Linked DNA regions of Mesorhizobium onobrychidis. The main gene of each other region encodes a partner of the protein of the gene in region 3 in a complex. Links are inferred from orthologs where the notes say so. Each region holds a gene or a part of one and is shown on either strand. Other genes may lie near its edges.

Region 1 (3,402 bases), 4.6 Mb from region 3 along the record:
GCGGGTTCATGACGATGGCGTCATAGCGCCGCTCGACCGGCTCGCTCAAAAGATCGATCCAGAAGAAATCGGGTTCCGCCGCTGTATTGCCGATATTGCCTTTCGCCGCCTCCAGCGCATCGAACTCGGCCTCGTAGAGATCGAGCGCCGATATGCCAGGTGAGCGGGCGGCGACTTCGGCCGCCACATAGCCCCAGCCGGCACAGAAATCGGCAACTTTGCCACGCAGGTCGCCGGGCAGATTGTCGACCAGCAATTTCGAACCTGTATCGATCCTGTCGAAAGAGAACATGCCTGGCGCGGTGCGGAAACGGCCCTCGACCAGAAGGGTCGGATTGGCGGCGCGAAGTGCCGCTGCGACCGCAGCATCGGCAGGTCGATGGAACCAGAAGGCGATGCCGTGATGTTTCGGCAAATGGCCGTCGAGCGGCACAAGCTCGCCGATGCGCTTGCGCAGGCTGGCAATGCCGTCGTCCTTGGCGCCGGCGACGACGATCAATCCGCCTGGTGTTAGACGCTCCATCGCCTCAGCGATGTGCAATTCGTTTTGCCCGCGATGACGGCCGGCAAGCACCAGGGCCGCATCGAAACCTTCGCCGTCCTGGCGCGGCGTGACCGTGAAGCCCGACCCCTGCAGCGCGCGAAAATGCGGGCGGAAGCCTTGCACCAGATGCAGTGCTGCATCGAAACCTTCGGGCAGGCGGAAGCCGGGTTCAGCGCCGAGAAAGAGGACACGCTCGCCCTTACGCGGCAGGGAGACAGCCTCGGCCTCGAACGGATGGAACAGTGTCTTCAGCGGCTCGGCGTACATTCTTCGATCTCGAAATGCAGCTGGCTTGTCTAGAAAATGAAAACGGGCGCGACCTGTCGGCGCGCCCGTTTCGATTGTATCGTCAGATCGCTCAGGCGGCGTCTTCTTCGCCTTCGGCCTTCTTGTCGCGGGCGATCTCCTTGCCCGTGGCCTGGTCGACGACCTTCATCGACAGGCGGACCTTGCCGCGTTCGTCGAAGCCCATCAGCTTGACCCAGACCTTGTCGCCTTCCTTGACGACGTCGGAGGTCTTGGCGACGCGATCGGTAGCGAGCTGCGAGATGTGGACGAGGCCGTCACGCGGTCCGAAGAAATTGACGAAAGCGCCGAAGTCGGCGGTCTTGACGACCGTGCCCTCGTAGATTTCGCCGACTTCCGGCTCGGCGACGATGGTGTGGATCCACTTCTTCGCCGCCTCGATCTCCTTGGCATTGGACGAAGCGATCTTAACCGTGCCGTCGTCCTCGATGTTGATCTTGGCGCCGGTCTTTTCGACGATCTCGCGGATGACCTTGCCGCCCGAGCCGATCACGTCACGGATCTTGTCGGTCGGGATGTGCATGACCTCGATGCGCGGCGCGAATTCGCCGAGTTCGGCACGCGCGCCGGACAGCGCGTGGCCCATTTCGCCGAGGATATGCTGGCGGCCGTCCTTGGCTTGGTCCAGCGCGATCTTCATGATCTCTTCGGTGATGCCCTCGATCTTGATATCCATCTGCAGCGAGGTGATGCCGTTGGCGGTGCCGGCAACCTTGAAGTCCATGTCGCCGAGATGATCCTCGTCGCCGAGAATGTCGGAGAGCACCGCGAAGCGCTCGCCTTCCTTGATGAGACCCATGGCAATGCCGGCGACCGGCTTGGCCAGCGGAACACCGGCATCCATCAGCGCCAGCGAGGTGCCGCAGACGGTGGCCATCGACGACGAACCGTTGGACTCGGTGATCTCCGAGACGACGCGCAGCGTGTAGGGGAACTGGTCTGATGTCGGCAGCATCGGGCGGATCGCGCGCCAGGCCAGCTTGCCGTGACCGATTTCGCGGCGGCCGGGCGAACCCATGCGACCGGTTTCGCCGACCGAATAGGGAGGGAAGTTGTAGTGAAGGAGGAATTTCTCCTTGTACATGCCGGTCAGCGAATCGACATACTGCTCGTCCTCGCCGGTACCGAGCGTGGCGACGACCAGCGCCTGGGTCTCGCCGCGGGTGAACAGCGCCGAGCCGTGGGTACGCGGCAGGACGCCGACTTCGGAGACGATCTTGCGGACCGTCTTCAGATCGCGGCCGTCGATGCGCGAACCGGTGTCGAGGATGTTCCAGCGCACGACCTTGGCCTGGAGCTCCTTGAACACGGTGCCGATCTGTTCGGACGTGTATTTTGCTTCCTCGCCTTCGGCGGGTGCGAACGCAGCCTTGACCTTCGCCTTAACGGCGTCGACGGCGGCATAGCGCTTCTGCTTGTCGGTGATCTTGTAGGCATCGCGAAGCTCGCCTTCTACGATCTTCAGCATCTCCGCTTCAAGCGCCGAATAGTCCGGCGCGGTGAAATCGCGCGGATCCTTGGCGGCGACCTCGGCCAGCTTGATGATCGCGTCGATCACCGGCTGGAAGCCGCGATGGCCGAACATAACGGCGCCGAGCATCAGGTCCTCGCCGAGTTCCTTGGCTTCGGACTCGACCATCAGCACGGCGTCGGAGGTGCCGGCGACGATCAGGTCAAGCTTGGATTCCTGCATCTCATCGACATGCGGATTGAGCACATATTCGCCGTTGATGTAGCCGACGCGGGCGCCGCCGATCGGACCCATGAAGGGGACGCCGGACAGCGTCAAGGCCGCCGAGGTGGCGACGATCGACAGAATGTCCGGGTCGTTTTCGAGATCATGCTGGACGACGGTGACGACGATCTGCGTGTCGTTCTTGTAACCGTCAGCGAAGAGCGGGCGGATGGGACGGTCGATAAGGCGGGAAACCAGCGTTTCCTTTTCGCTCGGACGACCTTCGCGCTTGAAATAGCCGCCCGGGATCTTGCCGGCGGCATAGGTCTTTTCCTGATAGTTGACGGTCAGCGGGAAGAAATCGAGGCCGGGCTTCGGTTCCTTCATCGAAACGACGGTGGCGAGAACCTTGGTTTCGCCGTAGGTGGCGAGCACCGCGCCGTCAGCCTGGCGCGCAATCTTGCCGGTTTCGAGGATGAGCGGGCGGCCGCCCCATTCGATTTCCACTTTGTGGTGATTGAACATGTCTTGTCCTTCATATGCGGAAAGGGCCGCGCCATTTCACCGTGCGCGAGTGCCCCTTTCCCTTGGCTTCGTTTCTAGGGCAGCCACGGGCAAGACAACGGGAAGCTCGGGTAAATCCGGCGCGGTGCCGGGCGAGCGTCCTGCAATCCTGCCCCATGACCGTCCATGGGCGGTTTCGAATGGCCCTGTGCTATCTCGAAACCGGGTCTGGCCAATCGATCCGACTGGCCTTGCGCATGACCCCGAAAACCGCGGCTCTCGGAAAATGCCTTGCGCAAATTCAAAGTTTCAGAGCGTCCTATGTGCGCGTCCAAATCGATGCGCGGCGCTCTACTTCCTTCATTAGAGCAAT
Region 2 (3,450 bases), 130 kb from region 3 along the record:
AAAACTCTGGAACCTTCATCCGCGCCCCTCATTGTCAGGCATAGCGTCAACGACAACGAGGAGTACACAATGACCACCCAGACAGGACACACTGAAGCCATCGCCGCCTCGCGGGTCATCGGCACATCCGTCTACAACACGGAAGGCACGCACATCGGCGACATCGAGGATGTCATGCTCGACAAGTTGTCGAATGGAATCATGTTTGCCGTGATCGGCTTTGGCGGATTTCTCGGCATCGGCGAGAAGTACCACGCCATTCCGTGGGCGAGCCTCGACTATGACGAGGACAAGGGCGGCTACGTCGTGCCGTTCACGAAGGAGCAACTGAAGGCTGCTCCCGCCTATTCGATCAACGAATTGACGGGCGCCGACGGCGAGGGCGCGCGTGATGCTTCATACAGTTACTACAAGGTCGAGCCTTATTGGCATTGACCTTGCTCTGCCGGAATCAAAAAGGCCCCCGGTTGGACCGGGGGCCTTTTTGCAGGATATCTACTCCGCCGCAAGGGTCGACAACTCTACCGCGCCCTGTTGAGGCTGCTGAGTGTCACACGACGTCAAAAACGCCGCCGCGATCAGGAACAAACTCACAATACCGCTCAACTGAGACATGGCGAAACTCCTCCTGTTTCGCCCCGCGCAGCGCGAGCATAAACCAGAAAGCCGCATGCCGCCAAGACTTATGACTGACATGACTTATGATGACAGCAATTTGTGCTTCGTGAATCGATGTGGCGGAGGTGGCGGCAATATTTGCGGACGCCCCGATTGCGTTTTGCAGCACTTTGGCTAAGACGTGCGCGACGCTTCGTCAGATCAATCGGGGACATCGCAATGACTGCCATCATCGACATTGTCGGGCGTGAAATCCTGGACAGCCGCGGAAACCCGACCGTTGAGGTCGACGTCGTGCTCGAAGACGGCTCGATGGGCCGCGCTGCGGTGCCCTCCGGCGCCTCGACCGGGGCGCATGAGGCGGTCGAACTGCGCGACGGCGGCGCCCGCTACCTCGGCAAGGGGGTCCTGCGGGCGGTAGAGGCCGTCAATGGCGATCTGTTCGAGGCGATCGGCGGTATGGAAGCCGAGAACCAGATCCACATCGACCAGACCATGATCGAGCTCGACGGCACGCCCAACAAGAGCCGGCTCGGTGCCAATGCCATCCTCGGCGTCTCGCTGGCTGTCGCCAAGGCTGCGGCGGAAGCGGCCGGCCTGCCGCTCTACCGCTATGTCGGTGGCACCAAGGCGCATGTGCTTCCAGTGCCGATGATGAACATCATCAACGGTGGCGCCCATGCCGACAACCCGATCGACTTCCAGGAATTCATGATCCTGCCGATCGGTGCGCCGACACTGCGTGACGGCGTGCGCTGGGGCTCGGAAATCTTTCACACATTGAGGACGCGGCTGAAGGACGCCGGCCATAACACCAATGTCGGCGACGAGGGCGGCTTCGCTCCTACCTTGAAAAGCGCGCCCGCTGCGCTCGATTTCATCATGGAATCGATCGAGAAGGCTGGCTTCAAGCCGGGCGAAGAGGTTGCGCTCGGCCTCGATTGCGCCGCGACCGAATTCTTCAAGGACGGCAACTACGTCTACGAAGGCGAGAAGAAGACCCGCGACCCGAGGACCCAGGCCAAATATCTGGCCAAGCTCGCGGCGGACTATCCGATCATCACCATCGAGGACGGGTTGGCCGAAGACGATTGGGATGGCTGGAAAACGCTGACCGACCTCATCGGCAAGAAGACCCAGCTGGTCGGTGACGATTTGTTTGTCACCAATACGGCGCGGCTGCGCGACGGCATCCGCATGGGCGTCGCCAATTCTATCCTGGTCAAGGTCAACCAGATCGGCTCACTGACCGAAACGCTCGACGCCGTCGAGACCGCGCACAAGGCCGGCTACACCGCTGTCATGTCGCACCGCTCGGGCGAAACCGAAGATTCGACCATCGCCGATCTCGCCGTTGCCACCAATTGCGGGCAGATCAAGACGGGCTCTTTGTCGCGCTCGGATCGCATGGCCAAGTACAACCAGCTCATCCGCATCGAGGAAGAGCTCGGCAAGCAGGCGCTCTACGCCGGCAAGTCGATCGTGAAAGGCTGAGTCCACACAAATAACCCGAATGAAAAGGCGGGGCATTCCCCGCCTTTTCTGTTTCAACACCGCCAAATCCGGTCGTCCGTAACCGTCCATTAAGCACAATCGAGCGAGAAAGGGCTAGGTCGCAGAGTGTTAGAGCGTCCTTTGCGCGTCCAAGAGGACGCGCGGCGCTCTAAGGGATTTGGATCATGTGGACACGTCAGCACAAGCAGAGAAATACCGGTCGGCTGATCATTCCCTCGCTCTGCGTGGCATTCCTCGCCTATTTCGGCTTCCACGCCTATCACGGCGAGTTCGGCATCTATTCCAAGTATCGGTTGGAAACCGAAGCCGTCGATCTGCAAAGCAAGCTCGATGCCGTCAAGGCGCGCCGGATCGATCTGCAGCGGCGCGTTCAGCTGATGCATCAGGGCACGCTGGAGAAGGACATGCTCGACGAGCAGGCGCGCAAGGCGCTCAATATGTCCCATGCCGACGAAATCACCATCATGTTACCGGTTACGGCAAGATAACCAAATTCGAGTTAATCGCCGATATTTACAACGATTTTAATCGCTTAGATGCATGTCAGCCATGCATTTTTCAGCATGGCGAAACGCTTTCTCGCGTGTTAGCCTCCCCAAATCGGTGGGGAGAACTGATCTCCCTCAGTGTCCGCAAGAGACGCCAACAGGGAGTGATGCATGGCCACCGCCGCCAGAAAAGCGCCTGCCAAATCTAGATCCGACGGCAAATCGGCGGGGCTTTCAGCCCCCAAACCTGTCGACTTCACCAAGGACGAGGAGCTTGACGCCTACCGGCGCATGCTGCTTATCCGCCGCTTCGAGGAAAAGGCCGGCCAGCTCTACGGCATGGGCTTCATCGGCGGCTTCTGCCATCTCTATATCGGCCAGGAAGCAGTTGTCACCGGCATGAAGATGGCGCTGATCGACGGCGACCAGATGATCACCGCCTACCGCGACCATGGTCACATGCTGGCGATGGAACTGTCGCCGCGCGGCGTCATGGCCGAATTAACCGGGCGCCGCGGCGGCTTGTCCAGGGGCAAGGGCGGCTCCATGCACATGTTCTCCAAGGAGAAGCATTTTTACGGCGGCCACGGCATTGTAGGCGCGCAGGTTTCGCTCGGCACCGGCCTCGCCTTCGCCAATCGCTATCGCGGCAACAACAACGTGACACTGACCTATTTCGGCGACGGCGCCGCCAATCAAGGCCAGGTCTATGAGAGCTTCAACATGGCCTCGCTGTGGAAGCTGCCGGTGATCTACATCATCGAAAACAACCGCTATGCCATGGGCACCTCGGTATCGCGTTCGTCGGCCGAGACGGATTTTTCGCACC
Region 3 (8,269 bases):
CGCCGCTCGCGCGCATATTCGGCCATCAGCGCACCGTCGGACGCATGGATGCGGGTCGTCACCGGCGGTTCATACTTGGCAAGCACCTCGTAGTCGGGCAAATCCTTCGACAGATGGCTGATATAGATCGCCACGCCCGCCGCGACCAAAAGGGCCAGCGCCGTGCCGATGCCGAAGAAATAGCCAATGAGACGAATCATGCCCGCTCCAGTCCTTGGTTCGGGAATTTCCTAAACGAAGCCGCCTTTCGCGCAAGCTTTCGAGACGATCCCGACCGGTAATCGAAAACCCATGTCGCCACCATGTGGGCAAAATGCGGCAGCTTGGAATTTCGCCTTCGAATGGCGGAAATAAGTGCAGGGTGTTGTCGTCGTGCAACGCTGCCTCTGGTTGTAGCGCGGCTGGCACCTCAGCCTCCGGTTCCGGCTCCGGCCCGGGCTGAGGCGAACAGGGCGATGGCATTGGTTATGCTCTGGGCAGCCTTGCCGCGCCAATCGGCGCTGAGCAGTTGCGCCTCGTCCTTCGCGTTCGACAGATAGCCGAGTTCGACCAGCACGGAGGGGACATCCGGTGCCTTTAACACCTTGAAGCTGGCCGAACGCTGCGGATTGTTGATGAGGCCTACGCTGGTGGAAAGCTGGCCGACCAAAGTTTGGGCAAAACGCATCGAGAAACCGTGCGTCTCGCGGCGGATCAGGTCGATCAGGATGTCGGTCACTTCCTTGTCGTCGTCCTTGATTTCCATGCCGGCGAATTGATCGGAAAGGTTTTCACGGTCGGCGAGCGCCTGCGCTTCGGGATCGGAAGCCTTGTCGGAGACGGTGTAGACGGTTGCGCCGCGAAGGCCCTTGACCCTGATCGTGTCGGCGTGGATCGAAATGAGCAGATCGGCCTCGTGCTGTCGGGCAATGCGCACGCGGTCGTCCAGCCGCAGGAATTGATCCGTCTCGCGCGTCATGAACACGTCGTATTTGCCGACTGCGGCAAGTCTTTCCCGCAATTCGGTGGCGAAAGCGAGCGTGACGTTCTTTTCGACCGTGCCGTTCAGGCCCTCGGCGCCGCCGTCGATGCCGCCATGGCCTGGATCGATGACGACGGTGAAGCGATGGCCTGGATTGGAGACCGGGCCGGTGCCGACCCTGCCGCCCTTGTCGGAGGAGACCGTCGAGCCGGTGGTCAGCGCCTGATTGGCAAGAGCGGCGTCGAACTCCCGCACGGACGCCGCAGACATGTCGATTGCGATGCGGTAGCCGCTGCCGTCGTCATTCTTGAGCACGTCGAGCCTGTCGACGGCGAACGGGCCCTTGCCGGTGAGAATCAGCCGCGACACCCCCTCGCCGAGATCGCCGTAGCGCACGCTCCTGACCAGGCCGCGCGCCTTCACATCCTTGGCATTGATGGCGAATTTCGTGCTTGGCAGGTCGACGACCAGACGGTGGGGGCCGCGCAGCAGGAACCATTTGACGTCGGGTTCGCGGTCGAAATTCATGACGATGCGCATCTTGGTGGCGTCACCCGCCATTTTGTAGCTCGTCACGGCCAGCGGCGCGGCGGCGGCAAAGGAAACCGGCGAAAAGGCCAGGCAAGCGACAACCAGCGACAGCAGACAAGCAGCGCGGAAGTAGGCAGCGTAAAAAAAAATGCCTCCGGCGCGACCACTCTTGTGCGTGAAGACTGCCAGTCCCATCTCTTTCCAGTCGCTCCGGTTTGGCGCCAGGCGCCCAATCTTGTTTGTCGGAGTGTCGTCGTTTTTGTCGAAGTGCCGGTTAGGCCGCGAACTCGATTAACGATTGGTATCCAGAGAAGGTTAACCAAGCCTTTTCATGCAACGCTCAAAGCCGTGCTTCCGTTGCGGAACTGCTTTTTGCCGGCATCGGAAATCGGGGTTGCCTTCCAACCCGCCAAATCATAAAAGCGATGGTGGATCACTGCAATCCTGGAACCGTCCTCCTCCGCAGCTTCCTGCTACAGGTCAGATGAACGACGGCTCCTTTCGCTTCAGGCGAAGAAGGTATCAAGTGATCGCGACGAATTTCGCAGGTGCGAGCCCGTGGCGGGGGAAGCGCCTGCGTGAGGAAAACGGCCGGGATTGTCCCGCGCCGGCTCTGTATGAGCAAACACGCTGGTCCGGTTTTCCCCGGGCTTTGGTTCAAAAAGGTTCTGCTGGTTACGATGGCTTCAAGCGCAATCATGGAAAGGTCCGCAGCAAACCGCGCCATTATGGCTGCGGGCGGCACCGCCATGGCGCTCAGGCAGCGGCCGGCGGACATTCAATTGCCCGGCACCCATGTTCATCCACACTCACAGCGGCGGGCTTCGCCCCGCAAGCTGCGGCTGACGGCTGCCGGGGGGAAACGAAATAATGCCCAACAAGATGCTGATAGACGCCTCCCACCCGGAGGAAACACGTGTTGTCGTCGTTCGCGGTAACCGTATTGAAGAATTCGACTTTGAATCCCAGGACAAAAAGCAGCTCAAAGGAAATATCTACCTCGCCCGCGTAACGCGCGTCGAACCCTCGCTTCAGGCAGCCTTTGTCGAATATGGCGGCAACCGTCACGGTTTCCTCGCCTTCAGTGAAATTCATCCCGACTACTACCAGATTCCGGTCGCCGACCGTCAGGCGCTGCTGCGCGCGGAAGCGCAGGAGGCTGAAGACGAGGACGATGAGGACGGCGAAGGCGACGACCGCCAGAGCCGCGATCGCGGCCGGCGCGGACGCCGGCGCGGCGGCAAGAGCCGCGACCGAGGCGAGCACAAGCGTGATGCAGGTGCGGACGATTCTGTCGAGTCCAACGATAGCGGCTCCAACGAGGGCGGCGAACACGGCAAGGATGCGGTCGCGGAGAACGTCGATGCCGTTTCCGAAAATGTCGACACGCCGTCTGATACTTCGGAACATAGCGAGGATGCCGCCGGTCATGTTGACGCGAGTCATAATGAGACGAGCCATGATGAGACGAGCCATGATGAGACTGGGCCTTCCGAAGGCGGACCCAATTCCATCGCCGCCAGCATTGAAGCGGATGTGATTTCCGAAGCCGTGGCGCAGCAGGACTCGGCCGGCGAAGCCACGTCCACCGACAATGATCGCGGCATGCTGGAAGAGGTGCAGTCCTCGCATCCGGACGACCATGAGGTCGAATCGGTCGGCGCCGAGGATGCGCTGGAAGAAGCGCGCAACCGCCGCAAGCCGGTGCGCCGCCAGTACAAGATCCAGGAAGTGATCAAGCGCCGGCAGATCCTCCTGGTGCAGGTCGTGAAGGAAGAGCGCGGCAACAAGGGCGCGGCGCTCACCACCTACCTGTCGCTTGCCGGCCGCTATTCGGTGCTGATGCCGAACACGGCGCGTGGCGGCGGCATCTCGCGCAAGATCACCAACGCGCAGGACCGCAAGCGGCTGAAGGAGGTCGTCGCCGATCTCGAAGTGCCGCAGGGCATGGGCGTCATCCTGCGCACAGCCGGCGAAAGCCGCACCAAGGCCGAGATCAAGCGCGACTACGAATATCTGATGCGGCTTTGGGAAAACGTCCGCAATCTGACGCTGCAGTCCACGGCCCCTGCCCTGGTCTACGAGGAAGGCAGCCTGATCAAGCGCTCGGTACGCGATCTCTACAACAAGGACATCGACGAGATCCTGGTTTCCGGCGAAGAGGGTTATCGCGAGGCCAAGGACTTCATGCGCATGCTGATGCCGAGCCACGCCAAGGTCGTGCAGCCGTTCCGCGACACGACGCCGATATTCGTACGCAATGGCATCGAGGCGCAGCTCGACCGCATGCTGCAGCCGCAGGTGACCCTAAAGAGCGGCGGCTACATCATCATCAACCAGACCGAAGCGCTGGTCGCCATCGACGTCAATTCGGGCCGCTCCACCAAGGAGCACTCGATCGAGGACACGGCGCTTCACACCAATCTGGAAGCGGCCGAGGAAGTCGCACGGCAGCTGAGGCTGCGCGATCTTGCCGGCCTGATCGTCATCGACTTCATCGACATGGAGGAGAACCGCAACAACCGCTCCGTCGAAAAGCGGCTGAAGGATCACCTCAAGAACGATCGCGCCCGCATCCAGGTCGGCCGCATCTCGCATTTCGGCCTGATGGAGATGTCGCGCCAGCGCATCCGAGCCAGCGTGCTGGAATCGACGATGAAGCCTTGCCCGCATTGCGGCGGCACCGGCCATGTGCGGTCCGATTCGTCTGTCGCGCTGATGGTGGTGCGGGCGATCGAGGAATTCCTGCTCAAGGATTCGCGCAGCCACATCACGGTGCGGACGCCGGCGGCGACCGCACTCTATGTGCTCAACCACAAGCGCGGCACGCTGGTGGAGCTCGAAAGCCGCTTCGGCCTGACCATCACCGTCGAAGCCGACGACACGGTCGGCGCCCAGCACTATGCGATCTTCCGCGGCGCGCTGGCTGAAAAGCCTGAAGGCTTCGTCGAGGTGCGCACCTTGCCCGCCTATGTCGAGCCGGAAGAGCCCGCCGACGAAATCGTCATCGAGGAGGAGGAAGACGAGGCCGTTGCACCGGCGGAGCAACCGCGCCAAGCCCAGCAGCCGCAGCAGCCAAGGCCAAGCGAGGATGGCGAAGGCCGCGACCGCAAGCGCCGCAAGCGCCGCAGACGGCGCGGCGGCAAGGATCGCGACCGCGAGAATGGCGCCCCAATGGAAGGCGCGTCCCTCCCGGCCACTGCCGAAGGCGTATCCGAGGCCTTAAGCGATGAAGGCGTCGAAGCAGACCACGAGGACCAGGTCGGCGTCACTGAGGCGGTGGAAGCGTCGGATGACGGTCAAGTGGTGGATGAAGGTCAGGGCAAGAAGCGCCGGCGCGGCAAGCGCGGCGGCAAGCGCAATCGCCGTGAAGACGAAGGCGAGGTCGATGCGGGCACTGCAGAATTTGCTGACAGCCCCGAAGGCGAAGTCCTGGAGGGCATAGCCGTCTCCAGCGAGCCGGTAGCAGCAACGCCGGTCGAAGAGCCTGTAGACCTTGCTCCGGCCAATGACGACATGCCGAGCGCCGAAAAGCCGAAGAAGCCGCGCCGCGCCGCCAAGCCGAAGAAGGCTGCGGCGGACGTCGTCGTCGAGACGCCGGTAGCCGAGCCGGAAACCTCTGCCGAGGCTCCCGCACCTGTTCCGGAGGAAACAGCCGTGGCCACCGTCGACGAAAAACCGAAGGTCCGCCCATCGCGACGCAAGCCTGTACCGGTGGATGCTCCGGTTGAGCCGATCGTGTCTTCGACTGTTGCCGAAGAGGAAAAGACCGAGGAAAAGCCGAAGCGTGCCGGCTGGTGGCAGCGGAAAGGCTTTTTCTAAGCTTTTCGGTGGTTTAGCCTGATTTTTTGACCAAAAGAATCCCGCGCTGTCCTGTCGACAGCGCGGGATTTTTCTTGTCTGAAGCTTCACAATCTCTATGGCGCGAAGACCGACCAGTTCATCATCTTCGCCAGCCTTTCCAGCGCAATCGACCCCAGCCTGGAATTGCCGTTGGCGTTGAGGCCGGGCGACCAGACGGCGAGCGAAGCCACGCCCGGCACGATCGCCAAAATGCCGCCGCCAACGCCGCTCTTGCCGGGGATGCCGACGCGAAAGGCGAAATCGCCGGAGCCGTCATAATGACCGCAGGTCAGCATCATCGCGCCAATGCGGCGGGCGCGCTCGGCCGAAACAACGGAATGGCCGGTCGCCGGGTTCTTGCCGCCATTGGCAAGGAAGCGGCCGGCCAAAGCCAGTTGCCGGCAGCTCATGGCGACGGCGCAATGGTGGAAATAGACGCCCAGCGCCAGGTCCGGCGCGTGGTTGAGATTGCCGAAGGACTTCATGTAGTTGGCAAGCGCCAAGTTGCGAAAACCGGTGGCCCGTTCCGAAGCCGCTACCTCGCGGTCGATGATAATGGTTTCGTCGTCGGCCAGGAACTGGATGAAGCGCAGGATCTCGCCGATCGCCTCGCGCGGCTGGTGGCCGGCGAGCAGAATGTCGGAAATGACGATGGCGCCGGCATTGATGAACGGATTGCGCGGAATGCCGTTCTCATGCTCGAGCTGGACGATCGAGTTGAACGGGTTGCCCGAAGGCTCGCGACCGACACGCTGCCACAACGCGTCGCCGACATTGCCGAGCGCCAATGTCAGCGTGAACACCTTCGAAATGCTCTGGATCGAAAACGGCTCATCGGCGTCGCCCGCCATCAGCACGCGACCGTCATTGGTCACGGCGGCGATACCGAACTTTTTCGGATCGACCTTGCCGAGTTGCGGAATGTAGGTCGCGACTTCGCCGCGATCCGTGCGCTCCGCCATTTCGGCGGCAATTTCGGTCAAAGCCTGTTCGAGTTCCGGCATTCGCGCTACTTCAGCCAGCGTTCGAGGCGCATCATCGCCTCGACCATCTCATCGTGGCTGCCGGCGTAGGAAAAGCGCATGGTTCGATGGCCTTGAAGCGGATCGAAATCGCGGCCGGGCGTCGCCGCCACATGCGCCTCGGCCAGCATCTTGCGCGCGAAGGCCATACTGTCGTTGGTGTGCCTGGTGACATCGCAGAAGGCGTAGAACGCCCCGTCCATCGGTGCCGCCAGCGCAAAGCCGAGTTCGGGCAGGCGTGTCATCAAAAGCTCGCGATTCCAGGCGTAGCGCGCCTTCACCGCCTCCAATTCCCCGGTCGCCTTGAACGCCTCGATCGCGGCGATCTGGGACAGTTCCGGCGGAGAGATGTAGAGACTCTGGGCGATGCGCTCGACCGGCCGCACCAATGCTTCCGGCAGCACCATCCAGCCGATACGCCAACCGGTCATGCAGTAATATTTCGAGAAGGAATTGATCACCGTCACGTCCTGGCCGTAGGCAAGCGCCGTCGTGTCCGGCGCAGCGTAAGCCAGCCGGTGATAGATCTCGTCGGAGATCACGGCGATGCCGAGCTCTTCCGCCGTCGTCACCAGCGCCGACAGCTCGTCGGCGGGGATAATTGCCCCGGTCGGATTGGCCGGGCTGGCAAACAACACGCCCTTCAGCTTCTTTTCGCGATGCGCGGCCTTGAGGTGTTCGGCGTGGAGATAGGCATCACCGTGGAGCTCGATCTCGACGATCCCGATGCCGAGCGCTGCCATGATGTTGCGATAGGCCGGATAGCCGGGTGCGGCGATGGCGACACGATCGCCTGGATCGAACATCGCCAGAAAGGCCAGGTTGAAGGCGGCTGACGATCCGGTGGTGACGGCGATCCGGCCGGGTGAAACGGCAAGCCCGTAGTGGTCGGCATAGTGCTGCGCGATCGCCTCGCGCAGGCCGGAAAGACCCAATGCGTCGGTGTAGCCGATACGCCCCATCTTCAATGCGTTCGTCGCCGCTTGCCTGACCCCGGCCGGCGCCGGGTCGGACGGCTGGCCAACGGCCATGGAAACAACCGGCACGCCCTTTGCCTTCAGCCGATTCGCTTCCGCCAGAATGTCCATGGCGTGGAACGGCTCGACTTCGCCGCGACGCGAAAGCGATACAACCATTTGACCTCATTCCTTTGTCGGCCCCTTGGGTCGGCCCGGCGCCGAGCTTTGGCGTCCCGCGCCGCACAAATGCCCGATTGATGTGAGGATCACAAGTTCGGTAAAGTTTCAGTGCCGACTTTTCATCCTTCGCCCGCTCGTCTACCAGTGGACCTGCCATGTTTAACCGACCCAAATCGACGATAGCCAGGGCAGCGCGCGCCTTCGCGACGCTTTCGCTTGCCGCGACGGTCGCTGTGACCGGCACCATCAGCGCCTTAGCGCAAAACGTGCCGGTGGTGCGCGATGCCGAGATCGAGGCGCTGGTACGCGATTATGCGCGGCCGATCTTCCGGGCCGCGGGCCTGCCGGAAGACGGCGTCGACATCGTGCTGGTCAACGACCAGAGTTTCAACGCCTTCGTTGCCGGGTCCCGTCTGTTCATCAACACCGGCGCCCTGATGTCGGCGGAGACGCCCAACGAGATCATCGGCGTCATCGCACACGAAGCCGGCCACATTGCCGGTGGGCACCAGCAAAAATTGCGCAACCAGCTCGAACGCGCCAAGACGATGGCCATCATCGCGACGCTGCTTGGCGCCGGCGCCATCGTCGCCGGCGCCACCACCAAAAGCCGGGGCCTCGCCGGCGCCGGCATGGGGGTCGCGGCTGGCGGCGGTGAGATGGCGCAGCGCAGTATCCTCGCTTATCAGCGCACCGAAGAGATGACCGCCGACCGCTCGGCGATTACCTATCTCAATGCCACCGGTCAGTCCGGCCTGGGCATGCTGAAGACC

What was found. Proteins that work in one complex are often made in the same cells at the same time.
Region 1: the proteins of IHQ72_RS23100 (region 3) and pnp are in contact, whole or in part, in a cryo-EM structure (PDB 9QH0), measured with the Escherichia coli proteins. The link is inferred for Mesorhizobium onobrychidis from one-to-one orthologs.
Region 2: the proteins of IHQ72_RS23100 (region 3) and eno are in contact, whole or in part, in a solved structure (PDB 2FYM), measured with the Escherichia coli proteins. The link is inferred for Mesorhizobium onobrychidis from one-to-one orthologs.

The regions. Positions count from the first base shown.
Region 1 is NZ_CP062229.1:10,842-14,243, forward strand. The notes cover bases 477-3,398. They hold pnp (polyribonucleotide nucleotidyltransferase), read right to left. Parts: upstream 3,051-3,398; coding sequence 903-3,050; downstream 477-902. Other genes in these bases: IHQ72_RS00060 (class I SAM-dependent methyltransferase), read right to left, coding at 477-811. In the rest of the region: more of IHQ72_RS00060, read right to left, coding at 1-476. UniProt on the Escherichia coli protein: Involved in mRNA degradation. Catalyzes the phosphorolysis of single-stranded polyribonucleotides processively in the 3'- to 5'-direction. Also involved, along with RNase II, in tRNA processing.
Region 2 is NZ_CP062229.1:4,499,789-4,503,238, reverse strand. Bases 5-2,974 are described here. They hold eno (phosphopyruvate hydratase), read left to right. Parts: upstream 5-837; coding sequence 838-2,112; downstream 2,113-2,974. Other genes in these bases: pdhA (pyruvate dehydrogenase (acetyl-transferring) E1 component subunit alpha), read left to right, coding at 2,793-2,974; IHQ72_RS22360 (FtsB family cell division protein), read left to right, coding at 2,298-2,621; IHQ72_RS22370 (PRC-barrel domain-containing protein), read left to right, coding at 70-435. In the rest of the region: more of pdhA, read left to right, coding at 2,975-3,450. UniProt on the Escherichia coli protein: Catalyzes the reversible conversion of 2-phosphoglycerate (2-PG) into phosphoenolpyruvate (PEP). It is essential for the degradation of carbohydrates via glycolysis.
Region 3 is NZ_CP062229.1:4,632,322-4,640,590, forward strand. The notes cover bases 1,994-5,514. They hold IHQ72_RS23100 (Rne/Rng family ribonuclease), read left to right. Parts: upstream 1,994-2,362; coding sequence 2,363-5,314; downstream 5,315-5,514. Other genes in these bases: IHQ72_RS23105 (glutaminase), read right to left, coding at 5,410-5,514. Outside these bases: IHQ72_RS23090 (penicillin-binding protein 1A), read right to left, coding at 1-200; IHQ72_RS23095 (N-acetylmuramoyl-L-alanine amidase), read right to left, coding at 410-1,687; more of IHQ72_RS23105, read right to left, coding at 5,515-6,339; IHQ72_RS23110 (pyridoxal phosphate-dependent aminotransferase), read right to left, coding at 6,345-7,493; IHQ72_RS23115 (M48 family metalloprotease), read left to right, coding at 7,652-8,269. UniProt on the Escherichia coli protein: Endoribonuclease that plays a central role in RNA processing and decay. Required for the maturation of 5S and 16S rRNAs and the majority of tRNAs. Also involved in the degradation of most mRNAs.